DNA from 3 places in the Paenibacillus sp. FSL R7-0026 genome. Region 3 is predicted to be linked to each of the others. Evidence: predicted binding sites of a transcription regulator. Region 3 holds the regulator's gene; each other region holds the start of a gene.
The links. Region 3 encodes LexA, which represses DNA repair genes until DNA is damaged. Its sites were predicted from a motif close to CGAACATATGTTCG; they were not measured.
Positions count from the first base shown of each region.

Region 1: a site for LexA is predicted at 5,439-5,452, ahead of recA (recombinase RecA). Genes of this name have one in related genera too.
Region 2: a site for LexA is predicted at 5,694-5,707, ahead of addB (helicase-exonuclease AddAB subunit AddB). Genes of this name have one in related genera too.

Region 1 covers NZ_JBBORG010000001.1:2,186,196-2,196,663, reverse strand. Annotated here, with positions in the region: gene MKY44_RS10095 (dipeptidase) at 1-19, opposite strand, end outside; gene MKY44_RS10090 (stage V sporulation protein S) at 106-366, opposite strand; gene MKY44_RS10085 (TIGR00282 family metallophosphoesterase) at 484-1,278, opposite strand; gene rny (ribonuclease Y) at 1,433-2,974, opposite strand; gene MKY44_RS10075 (regulatory protein RecX) at 3,285-4,022, opposite strand; gene recA (recombinase RecA) at 4,305-5,369, opposite strand; gene MKY44_RS10065 (competence/damage-inducible protein A) at 5,612-6,868, opposite strand; gene pgsA (CDP-diacylglycerol--glycerol-3-phosphate 3-phosphatidyltransferase) at 6,976-7,563, opposite strand; gene MKY44_RS10055 (YajQ family cyclic di-GMP-binding protein) at 7,882-8,373, opposite strand; gene MKY44_RS10050 (hypothetical protein) at 8,529-8,693, opposite strand; gene MKY44_RS10045 (RodZ domain-containing protein) at 8,767-9,840, opposite strand; gene MKY44_RS10040 (DUF3388 domain-containing protein) at 9,907-10,468, opposite strand, start outside.
Region 2 covers NZ_JBBORG010000001.1:4,477,183-4,487,650, forward strand. Annotated here, with positions in the region: gene addA (helicase-exonuclease AddAB subunit AddA) at 1-2,129, opposite strand, end outside; gene addB (helicase-exonuclease AddAB subunit AddB) at 2,126-5,629, opposite strand; gene MKY44_RS19820 (class I SAM-dependent rRNA methyltransferase) at 5,829-7,205, opposite strand; gene MKY44_RS19825 (Na/Pi cotransporter family protein) at 7,793-8,794, shown strand; gene MKY44_RS19830 (NUDIX hydrolase) at 8,852-9,289, opposite strand; gene mtaB (tRNA (N(6)-L-threonylcarbamoyladenosine(37)-C(2))-methylthiotransferase MtaB) at 9,401-10,468, opposite strand, start outside.
Region 3 covers NZ_JBBORG010000001.1:3,720,621-3,731,088, forward strand. Annotated here, with positions in the region: gene MKY44_RS16385 (ABC transporter substrate-binding protein) at 1-1,316, opposite strand, end outside; gene MKY44_RS16390 (carbohydrate ABC transporter permease) at 1,417-2,289, opposite strand; gene MKY44_RS16395 (ABC transporter permease) at 2,302-3,231, opposite strand; gene MKY44_RS16400 (HAD family hydrolase) at 3,820-4,611, opposite strand; gene MKY44_RS16405 (hypothetical protein) at 4,640-5,149, opposite strand; gene MKY44_RS16410 (DUF896 domain-containing protein) at 5,275-5,484, opposite strand; gene MKY44_RS16415 (LysM peptidoglycan-binding domain-containing protein) at 5,580-5,957, opposite strand; gene lexA (transcriptional repressor LexA) at 6,254-6,880, shown strand; gene MKY44_RS16425 (aldehyde dehydrogenase) at 6,986-8,287, opposite strand; partial or broken gene MKY44_RS16435 (IS30 family transposase) at 8,831-9,656, opposite strand; partial or broken gene MKY44_RS16440 (peptidase G2 autoproteolytic cleavage domain-containing protein) at 9,786-9,953, opposite strand; gene MKY44_RS16445 (hypothetical protein) at 10,112-10,324, opposite strand.

The sequences.
Region 1 (10,468 bases), 1.5 Mb from region 3:
GCCAATCAGACATGGACATCTTAAACCCTCCTCAATATGTGATTGCAAAAAAAACGCAAAAAAACCTGTCTACATCGTAAACAGGTTCAATGCATACTGCATGTATTATCTGGGCTCCACAATCAGCTTAATGGCCGTTCGGTCCTCGCCGTCGATCACAATGTCTGTAAAAGCTGGAATACAAATCAGGTCAACTCCGCTTGGTGCTACAAATCCCCGGGCTATCGCTACCGCTTTAATGGCTTGGTTCAGTGCTCCCGCTCCAATTGCCTGCAGTTCAGCATTTCCACGTTCACGAAGAACCCCTGCAAGAGCGCCGGCTACAGAATTAGGATTGGACTTTGCTGAAACTTTTAATACATCCATGGTAAGTACCTCCCTGGGAATGTTGAAAGTTTGTTTCCACTTACTAGATGTTATTCGCGGGAGGCAAAAAAATTCCTTCTTTTTAGACGGGTTTCCCTGCAAATTGGGACAATACCCCTATTCCATGCGCCACTCGTCCTCCATCAGACGAATTTTTTCGATGCGTGTTGCCGCACCTGTGGCTTCATCAATTTCAACAAAAACACCATGGAAGTGCCATTTGCCATCATCCACAACAAAACGTACAGGTAGCTGAGTGTAGAACTTACGCAGCACGGCCTCACGCTCCATGCCCAATATGCCGTCACGAGGCCCTACCATGCCTGCATCCGTCAAGTAAGCTGTTCCTCCAGGCAAAATCCGATCATCATTACTCTGTACATGCGTATGTGTACCTACAACGAGAGACGCACGTCCATCCAGATGCCATCCCATGGCAATCTTTTCTGACGTTGCTTCAGCATGCATATCGACCAAAATACATTTATGGTCTTGGCGCAGCTCATCTACAATTTCATCAGCTACACGGAATGGACAATCCAGAGCAGGCAGGAACGTTCTTCCTTGAAGATTGACAATCGCTAGCTCTTTCCCTTCGCCTTTGACAACCGTGTATCCTCGTCCTGGTGTGCCAGGTGGAAAGTTCGCTGGACGAATCATGCGGGGCTCATCATCTATAAAATCAAAAATATCCTTATTGTCCCAAGTATGATTACCAAGTGTAATACCATGTACACCCCAGTTGAAAAACTCATTTGCGATTGCACCGGTAATGCCACGACCTGCTGCCGCATTTTCACCATTCACAATCACTACATGTGGCTTATACTTCGATTTCAGGTACGGTAAATTTTCTTTTAATGCCTTACGTCCCACGTTACCTACAATGTCACCAATAAACAAAACTTTCATTGATTACTGCCTCCTCAATTCCTGCAAAGTCCTCTTACTTCAAATGTTGAACCTTTGCAGGACTCTATCTCATGCTCCATGATGTGTAGTTGCCTTTTAACAGGCTATCAACAGGAAAAGTGGCCCACTACTGCGGCCACTTTTCCGTAATGCTCTATTTTGCGTATTCAACCGCACGGGTTTCCCGGATGACGGTGACTTTGATGTGACCCGGATAGTCGAGTTCATTCTCAATCATCTTCGTGATGTCACGGGCTAAGCGGAAGGCTTCAGCATCATCGATCTTCTCAGGCTGTACCATAACGCGAACTTCGCGTCCGGCCTGAATGGCGTACGATTTCTCGACACCTTCGAAGGACTCTGAGATTTCTTCCAGCTTCTCCAGTCGTTTGATATACGTTTCCAGCGTTTCGCGGCGTGCGCCTGGTCTTGCTGCGGAGAGCGCATCTGCTGCGCCAACCAACATGGCAATGACCGAAGTCGCTTCGCAATCTCCGTGATGGGACGCGATACTGTTGATTACAACCGGATGTTCTTTGTATTTCTTCGCCAGTTCCACGCCAATTTCGACGTGTGATCCTTCCACTTCGTGATCCAGCGCTTTACCGATGTCATGCAATAGACCTGCACGTCTTGCCAGAGTTACGTCTTCTCCTAGTTCGCCAGCCATCAGTCCAGCCAGATAAGCGACTTCCATGGAATGTTTCAAGACGTTCTGACCGTAACTTGTACGGAACTTCAACCGGCCCAAAATTTTGATCAGATCCGGATGCAGACCATGCACGCCCACTTCAAAGGTAGCTTGCTCACCGTATTCACGGATACGCTCATCCACTTCTTTGCGGGATTTCTCAACCATCTCTTCAATCCGTGCCGGGTGAATACGTCCATCAGCCACCAGTTTCTCCAGGGCAGTACGGGCGATTTCACGGCGAATCGGGTCAAAGCCCGACAGAATAACAGCTTCTGGCGTATCATCGATAATGAGGTCAATCCCTGTAAGGGTTTCAAGCGCACGGATGTTACGTCCTTCACGACCGATAATCCGGCCTTTCATTTCTTCATTTGGCAGGGTAACAACAGATACCGTTGTTTCCGCTACGTGGTCAGCCGCACAACGTTGGATGGCGAGTGTAATAATCTCGCGGGACTTCTTGTCCGCTTCTTCCTTCGCTTGTTGTTCAATGTCCTTGATCATTTGAGCCGTCTCATGACGGACTTCCTGTTCTACGTTGGACAGTATGATACTGCGTGCGTCTTCCATGGTGAGGTTGGATATACGTTCCAACTCTGTCACCTGGTTTTTGTAAATCATTTCGATCTGCTGCTGAGTCTCATCAATTCGTTTCTCTTTGTTAGCCACTTGCTCTTCTTTACGTTCGAGTGATTCCAATTTTTTATCCAGCGACTCTTCTTTTTGCAACAATCGTCTTTCTTGTCGTTGAATTTCATTCCGACGTTCACGAGTGTCTTTTTCAGCTTCAGCACGAATGCGATGGATTTCATCCTTCGCTTCCAGCACCGTTTCTTTCTTCAGTGCCTCTGCCTCTTTCTTCGCGTTCTCCACGATTTGTACGGCAGCTTGTTCCGCACTAGAGATTTTAGCCTCTGCAAGAGATTTGCGAATAAAATACCCTACTCCGAACCCAATGATTAGCGCGGCCACAACGAGAGCGATCGTGATTGCAGGATTCATACTGTTCACCTCCTCGTTGGTTCCTCCAAGGCATTCCTTGGGTCAATTTGCAGTTTTCAAACCTTACATATGTTTGGGAATAACGAATACTCACGGCGATCCCCCGCCGATTTTCATTTCACATGTACATGTTTCCACGTACTATTCACTGTTTCCAGCGAACCCATAATTAAGAATGGTATAAATCTTAAGAAACCGAAACCGCTTTTTTGGAAGGAAAAAGGGTTGTCCATTTCTTACAGACTCATGTCCATTTTAGTATTTGACGAAAGAAATTGTCAAGAGAATGCAGTATAGAGACTCTAGTCTGCTAATCCCATAACAACGCTTCGTCATCTTCAGGGTCCCCAGCCTCATCTTCTTCAATTAAACAATTCACGACCCGGCGCACCATATCCATTGAAAAACCACGTCTCATTAGGAAGGGAAGCGTTTTATTTTTCTTCTCTTTGACGTCCCCTTTGACCTGATTCCATTTTTTGCGTCCTGCACTCAAGGCAGTCTCAAATTCTGCATCTGTACTGATCCCTTCTAGTGCCTCAACAATGAGATCATTGGCAATGCCCTTTTGACGCAGCTCTTGCCTTATCCACAGTTTTCCCTTCCGCTTGCCCTCCATACGCTGTCTTGTCCATTCCTTCGCAAATAGATCGTCATCCACCAGGTTCTCCCGCTCAAGCCGATCCAGCGCCTCTTCAATCAAAGGTGCAGCAAACTCCTTCTGACGAAGTTTCTGACTTAATTCATGGCGCGTACGTGGCTTATGCTCCAAAAAACGCAGAGACTGTGCATACGTCCGCTGTCGCTCGTCAGCTACAATGATTTCCTCCAGATCCTTCTTCATAAACGTATTACCTTGAGTCATCCTGTATTTAATCATCACATCTTCAAGAACCGTAATGGAGTGGATGCCAAAAGTGATTCGATAACGAGCTTGCCTGCTCTTCGTTCGTTCTACACGTGTAATAATAAGTTCTTCGTTGTCCGGAAATTGGGATAGGCCATCCTGTTCTGCTTCTTCATATAAATCCTCGTCATGTTGATCCATTCTGGTCTCCCCTTTCATAACATTTTCATTCTGACTACGCCAAACACACCTTCACATAAGACAAAGAACACTAATAATACAAAAGACCGGGAACTCTGCCCGGCCTTTACTTCACAGTTAGCGTGCTAACAGCCCCTGTCCATTGGGACAGGGGCTGTTAGACAGCACGAGTACTCCCACTACAATCCATTATCCAGATTGATCCAAGCTCAATCAGATAAGTTTACGGAGTCCAATGGGGAACACCCTCAGGGTCCTCCCTACAAGGGAGGTTTTGAGAGATTACTCGTTGATTTCAAACAATTCTTGTTCTTCTTCTGCTTCTTTTTGTTGCTCTTCACTAGTTGGCGCAGGAACAGCAGTAACCAAGTTACTGGCTACACGAATTTTTTGTTCAATGATGTCAGCAATATCTTTATGCTCTTTCATGAACTGCTTTGCGTTCTCACGGCCTTGTCCTAAACGCTCGCCTTCGTAGGAGTACCATGCACCACTTTTATTAACGATGTCCAGCTCTGTACCAATGTCAATGATACTGCCTTCTCTCGAAATACCCTCACCATACATGATATCCACTTCCGCTTGTTTAAACGGAGGTGCCACTTTGTTTTTCACAACTTTAATACGAGTACGGTTACCAATCATGTCATTGCCTGATTTGATACTCTCAATACGACGCACATCCAGACGTACTGTGGAATAAAACTTCAGAGCACGACCACCAGGTGTTGTTTCCGGGTTACCAAACATAACGCCGACTTTCTCACGAAGCTGGTTAATGAAGATTGCGATTGTTTTGGATTTGCTGATTGCACCAGACAGTTTACGCAGCGCCTGAGACATCAAACGCGCTTGCAAACCAACGTGTGAATCACCCATTTCGCCTTCAATCTCTGCTTTTGGAACCAATGCGGCTACAGAGTCAATAACGACGATATCTACTGCACCACTGCGCACAAGAGCTTCTGCAATTTCCAGCCCTTGCTCACCCGTATCTGGCTGAGACAGAAGCAATTCATCAATATTAACACCAAGTTTGCTTGCGTATTGTGGGTCAAGAGCATGCTCGGCATCGATAAATGCAGCTTGTCCACCCGCTCTTTGTACTTCAGCGATAGCATGCAATGCTACGGTTGTTTTACCAGAGGATTCAGGTCCATATATTTCAACAATACGGCCTTTAGGCAAGCCGCCTGTTCCTAATGCAATATCCAAAGCCAAGGAACCACTGGGAATAATTTCCACATTCATATGAGTGGACTCACCCAGTTTCATGATGGATCCTTTACCAAATTGCTTCTCTATTTGACGGAGCGCCATATCAAGCGCGGCACGACGGTCTGACAATAAGCTCACACCCTTTACTGTTTATAAGATAATGATACCTTGTTTTAACACGTTTGCCAAGCTTTTTTTCGAACATACATTCGTTTTTTTGTAAAGGCCGAGGCGCCTCTTCCTCAAGGAAACTTTCCATTAAACAGAAAAAAGAACCGTAAACAAGGCTGTAAAGCCTAATTCTACGGTTCTTCCGTCTTCCTTAATTATACTTGCTTGGAACTGTAAATGCAATCGAAGCTATTAACTAATCAATCCATCGCCACAAGTTTTTGCCATAAGCGATAGAGAATCGCTTTGGCTGAACGAATGCGAACCGTCTCGCGATTACCATTAATACGCAGCTCATGAATTTCCGTCTCTTTTCCACGTTCAGCAAGAGCGATGAAGACAAGTCCGGGTGGCTTACGTTCCGAATATCCCGGTCCAGCTACACCGGTAACAGCCAAGCCAAAATCAGCATCGCCAATCATGCGGATCTGCTCAGCAAGCACTTTTGCAACCTCAGGACTCACCGCCCCAGGTGCATCTTCACCTTCCAGATAATCATGAGGCACATTCAGCAGCTTTTCTTTAATTTCATTGGAGTAACAAACAATTCCACCTTTGAGCATTGACGCACTTCCGGGTACAGAGGTCAGACTTTGCATGACAAGCCCTCCTGTACAGCTCTCAGCAGCGCTGAGCGTCAGCCCCATGTCAGACATCATGGTTACAATCGTGTACTCTATAGGCACATCCTCGTTCGCGTAGAGATGTTCTGTCAAACGCTCCCGAATCTGAACCTCCATCGCATCCAGCTTCAGCTTCGCCTCTCCCTCACTCGCAGCCTTTGTGGAGACACGTACCGTAACTTCGCCTTCGCTCGCGTAAGGAGCAATCGTAGGGTCTGTTTGCGCGTCAATCAGATCCAGAAGTCGATCTTCCAGAGCAGATTCACCAATACCTGCGAATTTGAGCATTCGGGAATAGATCGGCATCTCTTCTGTGAGTACATGCTGGAACAGCCAAGGTTTGACTTCCTGTTCAAACATTGGAATCAACTCTTTAGGTGGTCCAGGCATCACAACATAATATTTGTCATTGTCAGAAATCGCATTTCCTGCCGCAAGGCCCGTTTCATTGGCCAGAGGTGTTCCGCCATCAATAACGATCGCCTGACGTCGGTTATTCTCTGTCATATCCACATTACGATCTCTGAAAAAGCTCTCAATTTTGTCCATTGCCATTCGATCTGTATGCAGTTTCCGGTTAAGAACAGCTGCGAGCGCATCCTTGGTCAGATCATCTTGGGTAGGTCCGATGCCACCGGAAAATAAAATAACGTCTGCACGGCTCTGCGCAATGCGAATAGCTTCACTAAGTCGGTTCAGGTTATCCCCAACCACCGTTTGGAAATATACATCGATCCCCATCGCAGCCAATTCACGGGATAGGTATCTGGCATTGGTATTGACGATTTGTCCAAGCAGTAGCTCTGTGCCAACTGCAATGATTTCTGCCTTCATTGAGCATCCTCCTGTACACGTGGTGAGTGATCAAAGGGCAATAGGATAATTTCCTATTGCCCCTGACCCAATGCTTCCTTCATGATTACCCATTTAAGAACAAACCATTATGCTTTTGTTAAATGAAGCAGGTTTTTGTTTTTGATAAAGTAATCGATACCCGACCAGATGGTAATAAGCGCTGCTGCCCATACCGCGATAATATCGACATGAATACCCGTGTATGAAAACGGGAAATTGTTCAACAGCAACAGCACAATCGCCACAATCTGCACTACAGTCTTCAGCTTGCCCCAAGCACTGGCGGCAACAACCGAACCATCCAGCAATGCAATTTGACGCAAGCCGGTAACTGCAAATTCACGACTAATAATCACAACTGCAATCCAGGAATCCAGCTTGCCCATCTCCACAAGCGAGATCAAAACTGCAGTAACCAGCAGCTTGTCTGCGAGTGGATCGAGCAGTTTCCCCAGATTGGTAACCATGTTATTTTTCCGCGCAAGGTATCCGTCAATTCCATCTGTGCTTGCGGCGATGATAAAAATAACAGCAGCAATCAGTTGATTATACGGAAGCGACAAGCTTCCAAGCTGCAACGGCTCTGGATAAAATGGAAAATCCACGAGCAGGAACACCATCAAAAAAGGGATTAAGCAAATTCGTGCAAGCGTAATCCGGTTGGGTAAATTCACAAGACGCCCTCCCTCATATCCTCCATTACTCCAAACAATCATCATAATCCCGTTATCATCATCCGGAACATGAAATGTACAGTTTCAATGTCAATCCATATTAACATGATCCCACTATGTAGAAACGCAAAAAATAAAGTCAACCGCTCAAAAGCAAAACGCTTTAAACGTTCCGGTGACTTCCAGAAGATGTACTGCTTTTCACAAAGTCAGCAAACGATGAGGACTGGACTTGATGCTTGACTGCCAGCAATGCACACTTAGTATAATATACGCCCAATACCGTGTCAAAAAACACTTTTGCTAAAAAAGGCCATATTACTTGAAATTTGTATATTGCAAATCCAAAGGTAGGTTAGCACCATTTAGCAGCTGCATGACAGCTTGCAAATCATTTTTACTCTTACCAGTTACCCGAAGTTGATCTCCCTGAATCTGACTCTTCACCTTCATCTTGGAATCCCGAATCAGAATATTGATTTTCTTGGCGATGTCCTGATCAATCCCCTGTTTAAAATTCAAACGCTGGCGGACTGTACCAGAAGACGCTGGCTCTACCTTTGCGTAATCAATGTTTTTCAATGGTAGACCACGCTTCGCCATTTTGGATTGCAGCACGTCAATGACAGCCTTGAGTTTGGTCTCATCATCAGATACGATCGTTAACGCATCCTTATCCAGTTTCAGGCTGCTCTTGCTGCCCTTGAAGTCATAACGAGTGCCAATTTCTTTCTCGGTTTGTGTAACGGCATTTGTCAGTTCTTGCAAGTCCATTTTGGACACGATATCAAATGAATTTTCTGAGCTCAAACCAGTCACCCTTTCAGTTAATCGTATGTTCTGTAACATTATAGAGGATACCTTAAGCAAAAGTCTAATTTCAAGCTGTTTTACACAAAGAAAAAAGCATTTTTGGCTTCCACTTCAAGTGGCTGCCAAAAATGCTTGCTGGTCCAGCTTCCAACCTAATAGCGGCTGCGGTTGGGCTGTCTGAACATATCGAGCACACCCAAAAGTACATGTGCAAGTCCAAAACCCAATATTCCGTAACCCCAAGCACTTGGAGTCAGGTAATAACCCAGGAGGCTGACAATGATCCCTAAACCTGTTACGATCCAGCTGACTGTCACAGCCATCCACCTCACTTCACCAAAAGTTAACTGCAAGTTAAGACACGGTTATTGTCTCCTGCAGTTGACCCGGTTATTCGCTACCAGTGGTACCGCCTGTAACGTCCGTTGATCCATTTTCAACACCTGTGGAAGAAGTAGTGTTACTGCTGTCTTCACCAAGCTTTAGACGGATCCGATTGGTCGCCTTGCCATCCGTTACAACTTGCCCGCCAACCTCAATCGTGGTCGCTGCAGCGTAACCAGACTTAATATACATGCCTGTACTATCAAGCTCAAAGGTATAGCTGTCACCTTCGGCTGTGTTACCATACTCCAACTTCTCTCCACTGGAGTTTTCGCCTTTGTACACTTCAAGCCAGCTATGGCCTGTTGCTTTGATCGTAACCGTTACAGGTTGCCCTGCACTACCGTTAACTTTAAAGTTCGTAATATTTCCTGATTTCCCATCTTCTGCAACAGTCACATTAGACGGGGAATTGTCAGTTGGTTCTTCCTCAGTTTCATCCGTCTGTCCGTCCGTTTGGCCATCAGTTTGGCCATCAGTTTGGCCATCCGTTTGACCGTCCGTCTGTCCTTCCGTGTCTGTACCGCCACCGTTACCACCAGCGTCGCCCTCACCAGTACTGTCAGTACCTGAATCTGTCGCAGGCGGATTAGATGCCTGTCCGTTGTCGGCAGGTTGATCCGGTTTATCCTCAGGCTGTTGTTGACTGTCTGTAATTTTGACTGAATCAAGCCCCGGATTATCTGATTCATCACCATTGTTATACACCACATATACATACAACAGTACTACGATCAAAACAGGGAATGTCCACATCAACGCGACAGACATCCACCGATTACTACGCTCAACCGGACGGCTGGAACGCTTCTGAATAACCGGTTCCATCGTTGCTTCCGTCTCTTCTGCGGGTACGTCTTTTTTGTGTCCCTCCAGCAGCTCATCAGGGTTCAGTCCCACGGTCTCCGCATAGGTTTTGATGAAAGCTCGCACATAGAAGCTGCCCGGCAGCACTTTATAGTCTCCTGCTTCTATGGCCTCCAGATACCTCTTGCGAATTTTTGTCATTTCCTGTACATCGTCAAGACTCATCCCTTTTTGCAGCCGGGCCTCCCTTAACTGCTGACCCAGTTCAGACATGCCATCTCCTCCTTATGTTTATCTCTTGAGTTGTTGCTAATCTATTTCATGATTCCGTACGGTTCCTTACAATTCGTCGGTGTAACTAGCCGTAAACGTATCATAAATAATTTCTTCATTCGGATTGTTGCGAAGTTCAATAATAATATCAAAATCATTAAAATCATATTCGGATTCCTGTACAAAAATATCCGGATGTTCGATAACTTTGGTGCTAGGCATGGACATAATATCCTGCAACAAATTGTAATGCCGCTCACTGGAACGAATCGTACTTACAATTCCGTCAATGATGAAGACATTGTTCGGGTTCAATTCGTCTTCGGACATTTGACTCCTTATCGTCTGACGAAGAAGTGTGGAGGAAACAAACGTCCATCGCTTCATTGCACATACGCTGCCCGCAATAATGGATTCCGTTTTGCCAACACGAGGCATTCCGCGCAAACCGATGACCTGATTACCTTCCCTCTTAAATACTTCACCCAAAAAGTCCACAAGTAACCCAAGTTCATCTCGTGTGAAACGAAATGTCTTGCGATCATCCGAGTCACGGTCAATGTATCTGCCATGACGCACGGCCAAAATATCCACCAATTTAGGTTGCCGCAAAGCCGAGACGGTGATG
Region 2 (10,468 bases), 760 kb from region 3:
TCATAGAATGACTGTCTTTTTTCACCAAGCCGAATCTGTGCCAGTTCTTCTTCATCCAGTCCGACAATCGGGGAACGAAGCACGGAAGCAAGCGGAATATCCTGTCTTGGATTATCAACAAGCTGAAGCAGAGACATCATGATTTCCACTTCTGTAGCCTGAAAATAACCCTTGCTCTGTTCTCCTCCAGCAGGAATTCCCTGCTGTCTGAATTCCTCAATCATGAGCGGGGCCCACATCAAGGTTGAACGCAGCAAGATGACCATGTCACCGTAACGTGCCGGGCGCATCGTTTGCAGAGCTTTGTCATATACATGGAGGGCAGGTTTGTCCGTATCCCCAACCATCTCACGAATACGCCTTGCGATCGCCCTCGCTTCCAACTGGGCTGTTTCGAGTTCGGCACTCTCCAGTTCTGCGGAGACCGATACATCCCCATTCTCATCCGTGCTCTCTGTCAGATCAGGACCACCACCCTGACGATCGATCAGCATGAGTTCAGGTGTATACGCCTCATCACCAAGTGTTTCTGACGGGAACGTAGCCCCATATGCCAGTTGAGCTCGTTCATCGTAAGCAATCTCTGCCACACCTTCGTTCATGAGTTGCCGGAATATCATATTGACCGAATGCACAACTTCTGCTCGACTACGAAAATTCCGCGCAAGATCAATACGTTGACCTGTACGATGCAGACGTTCTTCCAGCATTCCGTCCTCATTTGTGCTCGCTCCATACTGGCGATACTTGTTCATAAACAGGCCTGGCTCAGCCAACCGGAAACGGTAGATACTCTGTTTGACATCACCGACCATGAATCGGTTACCCGGGTTTTCTCTGGAGATCAGTTTCACGATATCTTCCTGAACCGTATTGGTATCCTGATATTCATCAAGCAACACTTCATCGAATCGCGAACGGTACTCCATAGCCGCATCGGAAGGCATCGACAGTTCAGGCGTTGAATCCTCATGTCGCAAAATGTGAAGACAGTAATGCTCCAGATCACTGAAGTCAACTTGCCCACGTTCCTGTTTGGCCTGTCGATAACGTTCTCCAAATGTACTAACCAACCTCGACAACTCCTGCATGAGTGGTGCCGCTTGCTCCAACTCCTGCCAGAACGCAAACGCACTTCTTCCGAACAATGAACCTTTCAGGTCGGTAACTGCCTTTTTCGCGGCCTCACGGAGTTCCTTCACCTGATCCTGTAAAGCCGGGTCCGTCTGATCTTTTTTGCAGGGTTTCAGTTTGCCAAATGCAGCGGGTTGAAACACTTCAGGCAACCTTTCCCATGGCATAACCTGGGCCGCAGACAGCAGCTCTTCTACCATCACCAGGTCTTCTTTTAACGTATCCGCATAAGGTGCCGGTCCTTCAGGCTGCATGGAAATATGGATGCCTTGACGAAGCAGTCCTGCTGCACCACTCAAAGCAAGAGCCGCATCACGCAAAATACTCTGAACCCATGCTGAATGTCCAAGTGCCTCCACACTTTCCACCTGAAAAGCAGATGCCATCTCTGAGAGCCAATGATCCGGCCAGGAGTGACTGCGGGAGAAATCATACAATCGTTGCACCAGTCGATGCATCGCATCATCATTTCGTTCTCCACTGAACCAGTCCACCAATTCGCGGAATGTACTCCCTTCATCTTCTTCGCCATACTTTTCCTCAAATAGTTCTTCGAGCAGTTCCTGCCGCATGATTTCCGCTTCATTTTCATTCAGGATACGGAAAGCCGGGTTCAACGGAATTTGCTGATAATAACGGCGAATGACTTCCATACAGAATGAATGCAACGTTGTAATAGATGCCCGCCCAAGCAGGGACAGCTGCTTACGCAAATGTTCTTCTCCAGGCTGTTCTTCAAGCGCACGTTCCAGCGCTTCCCGAATCCGTTGTTTCATCTCGGCGGCGGCCGCTTTGGTAAACGTAGCTACAAGTAATCGATCTACACTGAATCCTTGGGAGGGATCTGCGATCTTACGAATAATTCGTTCAACCAGCACGGCTGTCTTGCCTGATCCCGCCGCTGCGGCAACCAGTATGTCTTCTCCGCTTTCGGAAATCGCACTCCACTGGTCATCACTCCAGAAGCTTCCTTCCGGTTTTGGCATATTCGTCATGATGTTTCCCCTCCCTTGGTGTGAGATAACATATCCCAGATTTGCTGTTTGCCCGGTTTGGACAACAGGTTATACTCATTTCCTTCTATATTCTCATCAAACTGACAAACAGGTTTATACGGACAGAACGTGCAAGCCACTTCCTGCTGAATACGATAAGGCTCAATGGCCACATCCCCATCCGTAATTCGGGTACCAATCTCACGGATATTACTGCGAACCGAAGCAAGCAACGTATCCCATTGCTCTGGCGTAGCTACAGCAGCACTACTATAAAAGCTTCCGTCTGCCTTAAGGGCAACCGGAATAATGGCTGAATATCCCTTATCCAGGGTGTTGTCCATTTGAGCGATTGCGTCCCGATCCGCCAGCAGCAAACCTTTCATTTTGAACCGTTTCAGCAGTTCTTGTCCGGCCTGTTCTGATGTCATGCCGTTTGCGGATTGCAACAGCGGGTTATGCACATGGAAATACAACGTTCCTCCCGGCATCGCCGTTTCCCCAAGCCATTCCTCGGCAGCACTAAGCAGCACCTCCAGATAGGTGAGCATTTGCAATGACAGACCATAGTACACTTCATGTAACTTGAGGTCCGTCTGGCTTGATTTATAGTCAATGACACGCAGGAGCAGACCATTCTCTCCTTCTGCAACATCTACACGGTCAATACGACCCACGATCTCCATCACACAGCCGTTCTCCAGTTCAAAACGTAGTGGCGGCAGTGTTTTATCCGGTCCAAAATCAAGCTCCAGCCCAATCGGTTCAAAACTTCCACGTCTGGACTGTTCACCCAGAATAACGGATGCCCGACTAACAATGTCCTTCAATTTGCGGAAAATATAACCGTATCGCTTGGTGCTTAGCAAAATCTCCCCTTGCAGCTGTGGTGCAATCTGCTCCACCGTTTGCTCGGCTTCCTGACGGCATTGGTCTGGAGTCAAACTGCCCCAACTACGATTTTCTTCGCGCAACCGCATAGCCAGCTGGCTTAGTGCAGCATGAAACAGCTGCCCGATATCAGGAGCCTGAAGGCGGTACAATTGCCGTTCTTTGAGGCGTAACCCGTGCGAAGCAAAATGGGAGAACGGACAAGCAACGAACCGCTCCATTCGTGAGACACTCGTCCTCACCTCTGTACCATACAGTCTGCGACTGGTAGCTGTACGTAGTGGTAATGCTCTATTACGATAAAAGATCGATCCCATCAACCGCTCCAGCTGAGGTCTGCTTGTCTCCCGAGATACATGCCAATTGTAGACCGCCCACCACATTTCAGGGATGTCTTCTCCGCGACGCCATTTGCGCAATTGTCCAATGAGCGTTGACAGACTCTGACCCGGATGGGTGACATAGGACCAATGCGCTTCTTCCGAGTTCGCAACCGGTGGTTGAGCGAACAATGGCTGTTCTTGTAGACCAAACATCTTCCGTACATGGCGGACAATCTCGGAAGGAAGCAGTGCTTTCCCCTCATCATCAGCAACCGGGTAACTCAGCCACAACTGGCTGCTTGCCGCTGTAAGTGCCGTATAGATCAGAAAACGTTCATCCAGCATCTGTCTTGTTGCACCTGGTCCAAGCGCCATGCCTCTTTCCGTCAGTAACGCTCTCTCCAGTTCCGTTAATACGCCATCATCCTGAGGTACGGCGGGTAATTCACCATCAACAGCGCCAAGGATAAATACGTATTTGATGTCCTGAAGGCGTGTACGGTCCATAGAACCCATCAAAACCTGATCAAGTGCTGGTGGTACCAGACCCAGCTTCAGTTCCGTCAATCCGGTCTCAATCATCCCGGCAAACAGCGTGATATCCAGCCGTTCATTCCCCATCATATCGACCATCTGATCCAATAAATCCAGCACAGCTCCCCACATCTGCCGATGTTCTCTCGACCGTTCGGGGTCACCTTGTGCCTTAGCTTCAGCAGACATGTTCTCCAGCTTCCATGCGATCTCAGCATCTTCCAGCAGTCTGTATAGTGCCTCGCACTGGGCTTTGGCTGTCTTTGCCTTTTTCATTCGTTTCTCAAAAACACCCAAGGAATCTGTAATGACCGTTCGGCAGCTCTCCATTAAAGAAAGCATCTGGTCCCGTCCTCGACTACGGCCATCCTGACCGTTATCTTCCAGTGATAAGCTAGGTACATACTTCCACGGTTTGCCGTCAGTCCAGCGATACCCTTGAATACCACAAGCCAGTACATAATTCTCAAGCTGGTCCATATCTTCACGAGTGATGGAACCATCACGCGGAAGCAGCAAATCCGTTTTGACACAGCGAAATACATCCTCGTAGCGCCAGTGGCGCCGAACAATATCCAGTGCGGAACGGATAAACTCAGATAATGGATGATGAAGTTCATTTCTTCTGCGGTCCAGAAAGACGGGTACGTCATAATCCCTGAATAACGGTTCAGCTATATCAGCGTAGGTATCCAACTGACGAACAAGTACCGCCATATCCCGATAACGTGCACCTTCGTTTTGTGCCAGGCGCCGCATCTCACGCAGTGCCCCCTCCATCTCAGCTCGTCGGTTCTCCGCTGCAACCAGTCGGATTCCGGAATCAAGGCCATCACTTTTCCAACGAATTCGGCGGTCGAAACCAACCTCCAGATGAGCAAGCCCCGGACGATCCTTGTATCTCGGTGGAATCTCCGAATCTAGCACAGTTATATCGCTCGGTATACCCAGTTCATCAGCCATCCCTTTCAGGCGCGCGTAGGCACTTGCCGTGGGATAAAACAATTCAAGTTCTCCAGGCAGTGCGCCGTGATCATAAGGACGATCCAATGTCAGTGCAATCGTCACGGAAGAGGACTGCAACATCAGCCGACCGATCACACTCATCTCCTGTGGTGTGAATCCCTGAAAACCATCAATCCAGATCTGGGCATCCTGCAGCAATGCACTTTCCGACAAACGATCTGTCAGCTCGGTCAACGTGTCTTCATCATCAATATATAAATTGGTCAATTCCTGTTCATAGTCACGATATATCAGATTCAAGTCATGCAACTTGTCCTCCAGAATCGGCGAAGTGGATGATCTATTCCCTCCAGACAGCCCGTCTTCCAGCAATGATGGATCAACTTCATAACGTTTAAATTCACTATATAAGTCATTTAATTCCCCTATAAAACCCATCTGGCTGCCGGATGCACCAAACAGCTTCAATTCTTCCTTACGGCGCTGGATTACTTTGTAGAGCAGCATCTTTTTGCCTTCGGCTCCGATCGGAATACGAGCAGAACCGCCTGCTTCCTGCATTACACGATAGGCTAGACGGCGAAAGCCGAGCACTTCTGCACGCATGGTACCTTTAATTGCTCCAGAAGACACCAATGCCTGCTCTGTTCGAAAAGAACTCTGTTCGGGAACGAGTAAAATCAAAGGTGTGCCTTGCGGCTCCTTTTGAAGCAGGGATGTAATTTCCCGGGTAATCAGCGAGCTTTTTCCGCTGCCTGCCCGGCCAATAACAAAACGAACGGACATATCTAATCCTCCAAACCACACGTACAAGATTTTAATTCCCAGTATAACATATCTGACTTGGTTCGGAACATACGTTTGCCACTATCCGGTAAAACCGGAGATCATCTCCGTTAACACAGCAAAACAGCAAAAAGCCCGCAGCTATCACACTGTGGACTTTTGACTTGATCTATACTTGATTGGAACGAAAATCATACGATTAATTCTTTTTACTGCGCACTTCGAAAATAGCAAATTTCAGGTAATGTCCTTCATCCACGCCCAAAATTTGTGGGTGATCCTTACCGGCTGCTTTCCAGTCGATCAAACGAAGCACTTTGCCTGCATCTTCCGCTGCATCGGCAATCGTATCCAGGAAGAGGTCTGGACGCATGTGATACGAACAGCTGGCTGTTACCAAATATCCACCCTCATTGACCAGTTTCATTCCTTGCAGATTGATATCTTTATAACCGCGACATGCACCTTTAACTGCTGATTTCGTTTTGGCAAATGCAGGAGGATCAAGGATGACCACATCAAATGTTTTACCGCCAGCTGCAAGCGCTTTGGATGTATCTACTTTCTGTTCGCCTGCACGTGCACGTGCGGTACGTTCATCCAGCCCTTTCACTTGTTCACGCAAGTACTGGAATGCATCAGCAACTACGAACTCGACCCGGTCAGTGAAACCGTTCAGCTCCACATTTGTTCGTGCACTCTCAATGGCATGCTCCGAAATATCAAGACAAGTCACTTTTTTGGCTCCATACTTGCAAGCATTCAACGTAAAGCTGCCCGTGTGTGAGAAACACTCCAGTACAGTGGCACCATCCCAATATGGGAATGTAACTACCTTACCGCTTTTATTCACAGGCAAGAGCTGCTCTGTGCCATCCTGCTCAGTCGTTTGAAGTGTGATTCCACTCTTGTAGCCCCAACCCTTCATAAGCGGTTCGATGGCTGCACGATTCTCACGTTGGTCGAAGAAGTAACCTGTCTTCTGCCCTTCCACGATATCCACTTTAATGAGTAGTCCATTCTCTGTAACGGTGACATGCCGTGGGCACTCTCCGTACAGTGGACCTTTGGTCTGCTCCAAACCTTCCAGTTCACGAATTGAGACATCACTGCGCTCATATATGCCTTCCGGCTGCATAACTTCAATGAGTGCCTGTACAATGGCTTCACGGCAACGATCCATGCCAAGTGTAAGCAACTGTACAACGAGGATGCTGCCGAATCGGTCAACGATCAAGCCTGGTAGAAAATCTGCTTCGCCGTAAACGAGACGGTATGCTTCTCCATCCTGGATAAAACGTTCCCGGTGACGCAAGCAATCGCGGAAACGCGCTGCAAAGAACGCGATGTCCATCTGTTCGGACTCCAGCGGTTGATACGCTACAACTCTTACAGTGATCTGAGATGCGGGATTGTAATATCCTGTCGCCAGATAGCGACCTTGATGATTCAATACATTGACCAGATCTCCCGGCCCAGGGTTTCCGTCAACAGAGGCAATTTCATTGTTAAATATCCATGGATGTGCATGTTCAAGCCGCTTTTTGCGACTGCGTTCGAGTGTAACTGATGGCAAGGTAGATCCACTTCTTTCATAGTTAGTTGAAAAGATAGGTTTAGTGCAAAGGAGACGCTACGGCGACGAATTGTTCCTCTGATCGCTGTTATCCCCAGATTTTTTTGATTCCCTTTCTTAAAGGGAAAATCCGGGGATAAAGGCGAGCGCTTCGCTTCTTCGGTAACAATTTCGTCTTCTTCGCTACGTTTGCACGAATCACCGTATCTTTCGAATTGGGGTGCGGCAATTGAGTGCATTTCGGCACTAAGTTGTTATTTTAAGCGCTGTATGAGTGACACTACGGCGACGAATTGTTCCTCTGATCGCTGTTGTCTCCAGATTTTTTTGATTCCCTTTCTTAAAGGGAAAATCCGGTGACAGCATATGCTCCCGATGTAGCTTTCTTTCAGAAAGCTTTTAGGCGCACGCTTCGCTTCTTAGATTCGATTTCGTCCCCTCCACTACGTTTGCACGAATACCGTATCTTTCGAATTGGGGTGGGGTAATTTAGGTCACTTCCCTCTGAATTCCTTTAGGCTTGTCATGGTTGTCTTTTCTTACTCATAGGATGAGTTAAGGAACCGGACGGAAGGAATGATGTTTCTATGTTTAGAGATGTGATATTGCCCTTACTCTGTGGGCTTATTATCTTTTTTGGTGGCATGAAGCTGATGGAAACGGCCTTGCAGCGCATGGCTGGGCCCATGTTGGCAGGTTGGCTCAATCGGGCTACCTCAGCTCCATGGAAAGGCATGGCCTTCAGTGCGGGCGCAACGGCCCTGTTACAGAGCAGTACTGCTGTCACCGTACTCACCATTGGACTGGCTAATGCCAGATTAATTACCAATGGACGCACCCTCGGCATCATCCTCGGCACCAACATCGGGACATGTCTGACGACGGAGCTAGTGGGACTACAGATCGGACGTGCTTCCCTGCCGCTACTCGTCCTGTCGCTAACGGGCTGGGCCATGTTTGTTGTTCTTGGTGAACGCAATCTGGCCGCTCCTGAACGCACGCGCCAGACTCTGTTTAACATCCAGTACAGCTTCCTCGCAGCTGCGGGATTTGCACTTGTTATGACAGGCATTCAGGTGATGCAATCCATTGCCTTGCCCTTGCGGAGCATGGGCGTATTTCAATGGTTTCTCGACCGCTCGGCCGACAGCTTGTGGTGGGGCTTCCTGGCAGGTGCCTGTCTGACAGCGCTCATTCACAGCAGCGCAGCTGTCATTAGCATGGCGATTACGCTCGCAGCCACAGGGGTATTACCTGTGGAGATCGGCATCGCCATTGTGATTGGGTCCAATGTGGGGACCTGCATCACCGCTGTGATTGCTGCCGCGGGCGGAGCATCCGCAGGCAAATTTGTCGCAGCCTCCCATGTTGTATTAAACATTGCGGGAGCGCTGCTGTTTATGCCGCTGATCGGCCAGCTGCATGCAGCTTCGGCCTGGCTGTCAGCGGACAACGGGGCACAGATTGCGCATGCCCAGACCCTTTTTAACATCACCAGTTCACTGCTTGCTTTGCCATTCTGTTACTTGCCAATCTGGCACAAAAAACCACCGGTCAACGCCCCCGCGGCGAAGTCACCCGTGGCTTGATGATCTGCCTATCCAGACCCACAGAGCGCGCGGCTAACTGACTCGAACAATAGTGCGTTATACGTTAATGCCTAACTTGTTCAGGGCTACACGCAAGATATCATCGTTATTATCATATCCGCTCTGCTGCTGTAAGGACCATGCTTCTTCCGGAGCATACCAATCCACACCCTTGATTTCTTCAATCTGAGGCTGTAGATCACCACTCTCGGCTTCAACGAGATAATAATGAACTTCCTTGTCCACTGGACCAAAATCTGCATGTTGGTACGTGTAAGCAATGATATCAACCGGCTCTACAATGCGGCCCACCATACCTGTCTCCTCCAAAATCTCGCGCAGTGCCGTCTGTTCAATTGTTTCTCCATCTTCCATTTTGCCCTTGGCGAGAGTTGTTTTACCATAACGATCTACGATAAGCTGAATTTGAAGACGTCCGTCTTCCCCTGTTCTATAAACAACTCCGCCTGCTGAAATTTCTTTTTTGTTCATCATGCTCTCCCCCATCAACTTCGGTATCTATATCTTATTTTTTGCAAAAGAAGGACCTCATCTCCCCGGGTAAGCTCCCCAAGGAAATGAAATCCTTGTTTCTGACGCCTCGATCTACATCGCGGCGGACTTAAGATTCTCTTCCAACACACGTACCAGCGTAGCCTGACTCTCGTTGACGCCAGCTTCAACAACTTTAACTCGGCACACTTTACCGACCATATCCATCGTTCCATCAAAGACCAGTTGAATGTAGTTGTCGCTATAACCATGCAGCTTGCCACTTCCCTCGCGGCCTTTGGCTTCACCTTCGGGAATAACATCCAGTACCTGTCCAACAAACTGCTCAGCGTACTCCAGCTGCATCTGCTCAGACAAGTCAATCAGTTCATGCACACGTGCATTTTTGACCTCTTCGTCCACCTGATCTTCCATTCGTGCTGCTGGCGTGCCCGTACGCTTGGAATAAGGGAATACGTGCATTTCGGAAAAACCGATCTTCCGCATCAACTCATAGCCATTACGGTACATCTCATCCGTCTCACCTGGAAATCCAACAATGATGTCTGTTGTAATCGCTACATCAGGCATTGCTTCCCGAATGCGAAGCATTTTGTTGTAAAACTCTTCTGTCGTATATTTACGGCGCATGCGTTTTAACACCGTATCATCACCCGCTTGCAGCGGAATATGGAAGTGACGAACAAGTTTATCCGAACGTTTGATCACGTCGAGCATACGGTCATCGATCTGACTGGCTTCAATCGAGCTGATTCGAATACGCTCCAAACCCTCTACCTTATCCAAATCCCACAGCAGGTCGGTCAGATCATAGTTCTCCATGTCATCTCCATACCCACCTGTATGAATACCGGTCAGAACAATCTCCTTGTATCCGGCGTGTACGAGTTGATGCGCCTGTTGAATAATGCTGTTCGCCTCACGACTGCGTGAGAGACCACGAGACCACGGAATGATGCAGAACGTGCAAAAGTTATTGCATCCATCCTGAATTTTCAGGAATGCGCGGGTACGGTCAGCAAAATCCGGTACGTCCATTTCTTCAAACACACGGGTTTTCATAATATTACGCACCGCGTTAACGGGTTGACGCGACTCCTGAATTTCATTAACATATGGCAAAATCTTGTCACGGTCCTGTGTACCGATAACCAGATCCAC
Region 3 (10,468 bases):
GCAAATACTCCACCAGAGAAACCAAAGTCAATACGCAGATCCTTCGTGCCTTTAGGATTCAAGCCATTGTAGTTCACATCTTCTACCAATTTACGTTTTCCGCCCTCTTTGGTAAATGTTTCGCCTTCAACGCCCCATTTGGCAAACTCTTGACCCTCATCACTGTAGTATAACCAATCCACAAATTGCATAATGGCTTTGAAGTTTTCGCTTTTTTGAATTTTCCCGGATATCATGACACCGTTTTCAAGTCTGGAGCCAGACATTAATTGCCCTTTTGGTCCACCAGGTACTGTAATCTTTGCAACTGAGTATTTACCTTCTCCAAGCGTTTTGTTCATATCATTTCGGTGCAGCACCACCGTTTGGGAATTACCATTAATCATGAATGATTTGCCGGATACAAATTTCTGTACAGCCTGATCATCATCCTGTGTAAAACTTTCTTTATCGAGCAATCCTTCGGATACCAACTTGTTAAAGTACGTTAGCATCTCTTTGTATTCTGGTGTTGTAGCTGTGTATACAAATTCATCCTGATCTTCCTTATACGTCAATCCGTTACCAAAACCCCATCCAGCCTTGGTACCAAAGCCAGTAGCAGCGATGTTCAACGTACTATTGAATTGGAAACGATCCGAGAATGGAATGGAATCCGGATAAATCTCTTTCAGTTTCTTCGCTGCATCATACAATTCGTCCCATGTGGTCGGGATGGCGATGTTATTTTCTTCAAAAACATCCGTTCTTACGAGTAATGTGTAATCTGGCCATACTTCTTCATGCAGACCCGGGAGTACATAGTACTTTCCATCTTCCTGTCGAAGTCCTTCAAGTTCATCTTCCAGATCCCATTTTTCCACTTTATCCTTGAAGTTTGGCATCAAATCAATATAATCACTAATTGGCAGGATCGCACCGGATGATACAAATGCAGACTCTTCACCAGGGTACGTTTTAGGAATAACCAGTGGTGCATCACCGGAGCTAATCAACAGAGATCTCTTCTGAGGGTAATCACTCATGGGTACAATCGTTGGCTCAAGCGTAACACCCGTCAGTTCGGTAATTTTATCAAAAAGTAACCAGTCTTTTTTATACGGATAACTAGGTTGATCACTATATAGTATGGAGAGATTAAATGGCTCGGTCGCCTTGAATGTATCCCCTACATTGTACGTCTCCATCGCTGCCTTGGTTTGAACTTCTGTGACGTCACCTCCAGCTCCGGTACCGCTGCTACATGCTGCCAGAACAACGGTCATCATTGATGCCAACACCATTTTACCAACAAACTTACGTGGCTTTTGATTCATTTAGGTTATCCCCCTGAATTTGGTTTAGGTTGACCTTGCCATAGAACTTTTTAAACAACCTCTAAAAGTTAATCATGTGAATCAATTTGTCTGGTACGCATTACTGTTTAACAGACCCTAACATGATACCGGTTACAAAGTATCTTTGGACAAATGGATAGATGGTAAGTATCGGCAAGATGGTTAATACCATCGTTACTGACTTAATATTGGCAGCAATCTGTGTCAGGTTATCAGCTGAGGTTGCACCGGCAGATGCCCCACTTGTCGCTCCTGCAATCATATTGCGCAAATAAATGGTGACCGGGAACAGTTCTTTTTTGTCCAGATACAGAAAGGCTGGGAACCAGGAATTCCAATGACCTACTGCGTAGAACAGCACCATGGTTGCCATAACTGCTTTACTAAGCGGCAATATAATGCGTAACAAAATCCCGTATGTGTTCAAACCGTCAATGGAGGCAGCTTCCTCCAGTTCTTCAGGCATATTTTCAAAAAATGACTTCATGATCAGCATGTTATATATGCTAATTGCGCCAGGAACAACAAGTGCCCACATGGTGTTGTTGAACCCAAGGGAATTAATCAACACATAGTTTGGAATCAATCCACCACTGAAGAACATGGTGAATACGGCAAACATCGTCAGAAACTTGCGACCCATCAACCTCTTTTTGGATAGGGCATATGCGAAAATGGTCGTCATGAACATTGAGATTATCGTACCTACTACAGTGTAGATAATCGTATTTTTATAATTCGTCCAGAACATGCTGTCACGTGAGATGGTTTTGTATGTCTCCACATTGAATCCTCTTGGGAACAAACTAACCTTACCTGAATTAATATAGGACTCACTGCTGAAGGATTGTGCCACGACATTTAAGAATGGATAAAGTGTTATAAATACCACGAACAGCAGAAAGATAACATTGAATACTTTAAACACCTTGTAAGATCTGGATTCCTGCATGATGCTCCTCCTTTACCATAAGCTTCTTTGTGTCAGTCTGCGTGAGATGGCATTTACGGAGAACACCAGAATCAGACCGATCAGCGATTCGAACAAGCCAATTGCGGTAGCATAACTGAAGTTACTCGATTCCAGTCCCACCCGATACAGGTAAGTGGAGATCACATCAGATGTCTCATAGATAAGCGGATTGTACAAGAGTAAGATTTTTTCAAATCCAACTGCCAGGAAATTACCCATGTTCAAAATCAATAACGTCACAATCGTTGGCAAGATCCCTGGTAACGTTACATGAATCGTTTGCTTCCACCGATTGGCACCATCGATACGCGCAGCTTCATACAAAGAATCATCAATGGTTGTCAGTGCAGCCAGATACAGAATCGCTCCCCAACCCATACCCTGCCATACCTCAGAAGTGATATAGATTGTTCTGAACCACTCAGCCCGCTGCATAAAAGGAATATTGTCTCCGGTGAAGAAAGCCACCAGTCCATTAATGGAGCCATTCACTGCTGTCAGCTGCAGGATCATACCCGCAACGATAACGATAGACAGAAAATGAGGCAGATAAGACGCGGTCTGTACAAACTTTTTGAATCGTTTACTCTTCACTTCGTTAAGCATCAAGGCAAAAATGATTGGAACCGGGAATGTAAAGAGTAACGCAAGTCCGCCTAACATCAGCGTATTACCGAATACTCTCCAGAAGGTAGGGTCCTCAATGAACATTTTGAAGTACCTTAATCCAACCCACGTTTCTCCAAATATACTTCCCCCGGGAACAAAACGTCTGAACGCAATCACATTACCAATCATCGGCCCATATTTGAAAATAAGGAGATAAATGATGGGAAGGATTAATAGTGAATACAGCTGCCAGTCTTTGCGAAACAAGGTTGCTGCGGTTCGTAATCTGCTCTCTTTACGTAAAGATGTCATGGTTAACGTTGTTTTAGCGGTTTCCGACTCCATGTGTTTTCACTCCGATCCAGGACTTGATAAGTAAGAGTAATTCATGTACAATCCCCATCGTTTCTCCTCTTGTAGAAGACAACAACTCCTTTAACTTCACCCCCACTACCAAATAGATAATTGCTGAATGTAAGCGATATCAATTTGGTGTATTATGTAGAATCACACAAACCAAGGTGTTTCACATCATTCATTAGCACTTACTAAGTGGTGTGATCTCCAAATCGAAAGAAGATATTCTAAAAATTAAGCGCTTACAATCAATTCAAAATAATAAGCAATAACTCCCTGCTTCCATTTTAATGAAGTAAGTCAAAAAGGAATTGCTTTAGGACAATCTAAATACTAGTCATACTAGTATGTTAGTTATATTCTAATCCAGCTTCCCCCTAATTTCAATAACTTTTAGCAAAAAAAATGGAGATCTCATTTAACAAGGTAATTTAGTCAATAAGTTCAAATAAAAAAACATTGGTAACTTCAAGAACGACATCATCGTTCATTGAAGCTTCCAATGTTTCAGGGTGCTGAGGAAAGATGTTATAGCAGATCTGCTTAGAAATTAGCAATAAGCTGATTTAATTCCGATAAATGTGTTATTTCATGGTCTGGCGCATACGTTTCATTGTTGGTCTTATGCTCACGGTTAATCCATACGGATTGGATGCCAGATGATAAAGCACCACGAATATCAGTCGTTAACTTGTCTCCAACCATCATGCTCTCTTCGGGTTTAACACCCAGTTTATTCAAAGCATGTTCAAATATCGACGGATCTGGTTTTCCTTTTCCGAAGTTACCCGAGATAATAATCTCATCAAAGAAAGGAGTCAACTCAGGTACACCATCCAACTTTTCTTGTTGCAAAGCAGGGCAACCGTTTGTTAACAACAACAGTTTGTACTTTCCTTGTAACTGACGCAAGGTATCCATCGTTTCTTCGTACACATGAGGTCTGGATCTCCGTTCTACTCCAAACTGCGCAGCAAGTTGTTCAGCAAGATCTTCCCGATCTATACCCAACTTCAACAAGCCACGACGCCAGGATTCTTTACGATAAACTGGAGCAAGCTGTTCCAACTGACGGAACTCAGGTTGATCCCCACCAGTAAAGTTAGCCCAAAGGCCTTCAAACGGATTGATTCCAATCATTTTGGTAAAAGGAAAGGTTTCATATGATTCATACAGCCCACGTGCCTCATTACGAACAGCTTCTTCAAGTTCTTCTGGTTTGACCCCAGTCTCTTTCGCTGCGATTAGACAAGTCTCATGAAAAGCTTCTCGAACACTACGCTCATCCCATAATAAAGTATCATCTAGGTCGAACAAAATCGCTTTTAACGCCATTCCGATCATCTACCCCTTTATGCAATAATTACTTTTCGACGGTTTCCACGGTGATCTGGTGTGCTTTTGCAAATTTCAGCAAACGTTCTGCAATCGCATCTGTATCGTAACGGTTCAATAACTTGGTAAACACCCATCTTTTCCCGCGACTGTTATGTTCGATAACAACTGTACCTGGTTCAATTCTGAATTTGACAATATCGTCAACCCCGATTGAACGTTCACGATTTCCCTTCGTCGTTATAATCCGATTACTGCTAATTTTGATGTATGGACGGCGAAGCATGAAGATGACTGCCAAAAATACGTAAAGCAGCATGGTCACCCAGTCCCAAGTTGTCATTGGAGCTTGCACAAGGAATGTGCTCATAAACAGATACAAAAAGGCGAGACCGATCAAAAATATAGGGAACAAAAGGCTGCGTCCCTTAAAGACTTCTTCACCTGGTGTACCTGTGATTGGTTGACCACTTTTTTTGCGTTGCTGATTTAACTGCTTGGAATTTTTCTTAACCGTTCTCTCGAACGAACGCGACATGAGAATCCCCCTTATGTGTCTTTGTATCGGCTTACATAACTGTAAACCAACATTTCCCCCTATAAATTGCACACTCAAAATAACAGGAAGAAACCTAAATATCATAATGATATCCTTAGGTTTCGTTAGTGTTTGAGTTTGCCTTGGTGGCCTTTGTCATTTTCATCATCAACAATCTCAATGGTATCCAGTTGTTGTCTGAAATTACTGCGAATATTGCTCAAATAAATCTCTCTTAGCTCGGCACGTTCAGCAAGTTCTTCCTCCGACAATCCAGTGGACTTTTGCTTACGAGCCAATTCGTTAATGCGTGCTACCAGACTATCTATATCCAAGCTTGTCCCCTCCAAAAATACAAAGTCATATTAACTTTGCCATGATAAAGGCAGCTTGTCAAGCTGACACGCGCTAACACTCATTGATCTGCATTTTATTCTGCAAATTGCGGTAGAGCTAGTACTTGACCCACTTGGATGGAAGTTGTATGAAGTTGATTCACTTTCTTAATTGCTTCTATATAAATACGTGTATCCATATTCGTCGGTTTATGTTCCAAAGAAATACTCCATAATGTTTCCCCTTGTGAAACAGCTATCTTTCCTCCAGGCTGAACATCATTCTCATTGCCGGCAAATACAGTTAAAACGGTGCTGCATCCAATAAATATAATCATAGAGGTAATGGCTACCTTTAACATCCATGAAGAAATCTTGAAACGCGCTAAAACCTTCATGTAGTTCCCTATGTTAGACTTCACCAGTTCCGAATTCATCGGTTCATAAATGCTTTGATAAGTAGAATATCTCATTAAATACCCGCCTCCAAACGTTTGTTCCTATCTGTTGAAATCAATATAACACGAACACTTGTTTTGTTCAATAGATTTTTAGAACAATTGTTCGCTTCTTTTTTGAAGGAGAAATATCTTCATTGAAGTTCTTTTGCAAAGTATTTGCAGTATTATGCTCTGCCTTTTGGACAATTACTGTTCTATAAGTTAAAAAACACTGATTTAATGCTATTTTATTTAGAACTTATGTTTGTACGAACGGAGGTTCTATGTTATAATTTTCCCAAACGTTACTAAAATGGGGTTGATACGGTATGTCGAAGATATCCAGCAGGCAGCAGGCTATTCTGGAGTTTATACGAAATGAAGTCCGGTTGAAGGGGTATCCTCCTTCCGTACGGGAAATTGGTGAAGCTGTTGGACTGGCTTCCAGCTCAACAGTACATGGACATTTGGATCGTTTGGAGAAAAAAGGTTTGATCCGACGCGACCCTACCAAGCCAAGAGCCATTGAGCTTTTGAGCCAGGAAGAGTCTGAGCATTCTCATCAATTTGCTCATAGCGTTGCACGTATTCCTGTTGTTGGTAAGGTTACAGCCGGGGTTCCAATCACTGCAACCGAGAACATTGAAGACTACTTCCCTCTTCCTACACATTATGTAGGCGAACAGAAAGTGTTTATGCTTTCGGTAGTGGGAGATAGTATGGTGGAAGCTGGAATCGTTAACGGAGATTACGTTATTGTCCGTCAACAGCAAACTGCTGATAACGGTGATATCGTCGTTGCAATGACTGAAGACGATGAAGCTACAGTGAAAACGTTCTATAAAGAGAAAGATCATATTCGCCTTCAACCGGAGAATGCGACCTTCGAACCTTTACGTTTGAAACATGTTAGTATTCTGGGTAAAGTCATAGGCCTTTTCAGAGATATTCATTAATATTTAACTAAAGTAACAAAACTAGATGTAATGAAATACGAAAGAGGTTGCCCTGATGAACAGGACAACCTCTTTTTTTCATGTTTATGTTATTTTAGCGGCTAATTATTCACTGCGTTTCAGAACACTTTTGTGATGCGAGAACACATCAAAGCTCTGTTGTCCGTGATATGAGCCCATCCCACTCTCTCCTACACCACCAAACGGGAGATAGTGTGAAGTCATATGAGAAAGTGTGTCATTAATACATCCCCCACCGAAGGATACTTGATTCAGAACCTGATCCTGCAGCTGCTCATCCTGTGTGAAGAGATATAGTGCCAATGGTTTTGGCCGGCGAACGATCTCATCCAGCATCGGGTTCAGGTTACTGTAGGTAAATACAGGAAGAATCGGACCGAAGATTTCTTCTTGCATAACAGGTGATTCCCAGTTCACATCTCCAAGTACAGTCGGCTCAATAAGCAACTGCTCAAATACAGAACGCCCACCAATTAGCGTTTTGCCATCTGTGAGGAATTTCGACAACCGATCAAAGTTACGCGCGTTAACAATATGCGGGAAATCAGCGTTCTGTAACACATCATCCCCAAATTTATCTTTGATCTCTGCGCCAATCATATCGATCAGTTCATCATGAACTTGTTCATGCACAAGCAAATAATCCGGAGCAACGCATGTTTGCCCTGCATTCAGAAATTTACCGCGAACAATACGTTGGGCCACCAGCTTCAGATCTGCATCACTATGGACAATAGCAGGGCTCTTGCCGCCCAACTCAAGAGTTACAGGAGTCAAGTGCTCCGCAGCTGCCTTCATAACAATGCGACCAACACCCGTGCTACCTGTGAAAAAAATATAATCAAACTTCTCTTTTAACAATGCCGTGCTAGCTTCGACTTCTCCTTCCATGACCGCAATATACTCCTGAGGGAAGATCTCCTGAATCAGATCATACGTCAGACGAGATACGGCTGGTGTTAATTCAGAAGGCTTAATAACTGCACAGTTACCAGCTGCAATTGCTCCAATCAGTGGACCAAAGGCCAGTTGGAAAGGATAGTTCCAAGGTGCAATAATAAGAGCCACTCCGTATGGTTCAGGGTAAATGGTACTGACCCCATCCGGCATAACCGAATTGGTTGGGACTTGTTTAGGTGCAGCCCATTCCTGCAGATGTTCTAATGCAAAATCCAGTTCACCCAGAACAATGCGAATCTCGGAACCGTAAGCTTCCGCCTCAGATTTGTTCAAATCTGCCCGAAGTGCATCTTGAATCCGTTGCTGATACTTTTCAATTCCTTTTCTAAGCTGTTGAAGCGCATTAATTCGATACTCGATCTTTTTAGTTTGTCCTGTATAAAAAAATGTACGTTGTTCTGTCACTAGTTGTTTTGCCTGATCCATAATAACATCTCCAATTAATTATTTAAAATTAAATCGCTCAAAATTTAATTAAAGTATACCTCTTCTATATGAAACTTTCAACATACAGTTGAAACATCCATTTGTATGTATTTGGACGATGTTTGCAATTTTAAATGTGTGAATGCTAGTATTCCTTTCTATCTCGTGGCAATCAGAATTTCTAAGGAAGTTTGATTTAAATCTTTTGCTTCAGACAGTTTAACATTAATGAAAAGTGAGTTTTGCGATCATCTAAATCGACGAACGAATGTGTTTGTTATAAAGGTAAGCCTTGGTTACAGATAAACACAAAAATGTTACGTGGGGCAAATGAAGAAGAATCAGGGGACATGTTTTGACAATTTGCTTTCAGAGAGCAGATTTTAATCCAACAACTACTCCTGAGAGCGGTCTTAGAAGAAAGGGTGAAATAATATCAAATCAACTTGTACTACTTCTATATAAAAGAGTCATCTAGTATTTCACTGATCCGCTGCATTTCATGATCGTCCAAATCTGTTTAGAGTGGATATATTCTTATTTAGTACCCTTGGGGTGGAACTCTCGGAGTAATCCATTCCCATTTTCATTGGATCCGCGTTGCCAGGAGGAGTACGGATCAGCAAAATAAACGTCTAGGCCATGAGTAGTTTCCACACTGGCATAGTAAGCAAATTCCTTGCCACGGTCAGCGGTGGCGGTGAGGAATGTCCCTTGGGGGTATTGTGAGATGGCTACACCCAATGCGATTTCCATGGACAATGCCGTCCGATCGGCATGAGAATCGCCGTATACAGACGTGTCATCCGTTCAATGATCATGGCTACGCACCCTTTACTTTTCGCACGCCCTGAAACTACGGTATCCAGTTCCCAGTTTCCAAACGTTTCACGAGAACGGACTTCCTTCGGGCGATTCGAAATAGACTTTCCAACCGTAAATTTACCGCGAGTTTCAGTGGGTTTCTGACGCTTCCCTTTGTGCCTCAGAACGTGTAGTATACCTCGAACCAGCCTCCCCGTGTAAATCCAGCGATAGATGGTTTTGAAAGAGACTACAGGTAGACCATCGAAGCGAAAACGTCCAATAATCTGTTCTGGAGACCATGTGGCCTCAAGTTTTTCCTCCAGTGAAGCAGCCAGAGTATCGGACCATTTACCGTTAGGTATCGAAGCCTTACGACGTTCCTGATAAGCACTTTGAGCTGGCCCCGCCTGATAGGATCCAGATGAAGCTGCACGCTCTAATTCACGGCAAATGGTCGAAGGATATCTGCCCAGTTCCCTTGCCATTGCTCGTGAACTTTTGCCTTGCTGGTGTAGGATTTCTAGCTTGCTCGTTCAATTATGCTAAGATGTCTGTAGCTCATGGCTGGATTCTCCTTGTGTGAATGTGGTGTAGGAACCTTCATTCTACATGAATCCAGCCATGGGCTCTTTTTTATTTATTTCCAGTAGGTGTCGCACTTCATATTACAATCCGTCTACACAAAAAAGAACTAACGTTCTATACAGTACCCGTTCTCTCGACATGTGCCATCATCTCTTATCAGAAGTTTTCCCATCATTCCTACAGCTACCCATTCTGGACGCTCCAACCTAGAAACGTAAGTCTGTAAAGGATCATACTGAGGATTGATTAATGCTGTTTTCAACGTGTGTGATGGTACTGTTACCTCCCCGTTTCCATCTTTTCATGGACGCTCTCCTCATTTCATTTAGTGTATCTGAGGTGGCTTCGAGTGTCCAATTGGATTAGGAGGCTTTAAAGATATAAAAGGGGTTCTTAATAAATACATTATGCTAATTCTGCAGAATATGAAGTTTAAAGCTTCACATAATCAATGGTTTGATGCAGCTCTGCCTTCTCCATACTTCCAAAAACATTAAATTCTCTGAGGAACTCATCGAACTTATCCCTCAAATCGATGACCAAGGAGCACTTCGAAGCTCCCCCTCCAGCTTCGTTGTTAACTTTACCGCATACGTACTCTCCGTATAGGACGGATGCTTTCCATATAAAGGCTCGATCTTCCATAATGCCTCAACCGTATTTTGCATCTCGCTGACCTGAACATCCGGCGCAAACCATCAAGCCCCTAGAAAAGAAAAAAAGACGACCCACCAATTCGAGTCGCCTTCATTCCAACTCAATGCCAGTTTAAAAAATCATGAAACGACC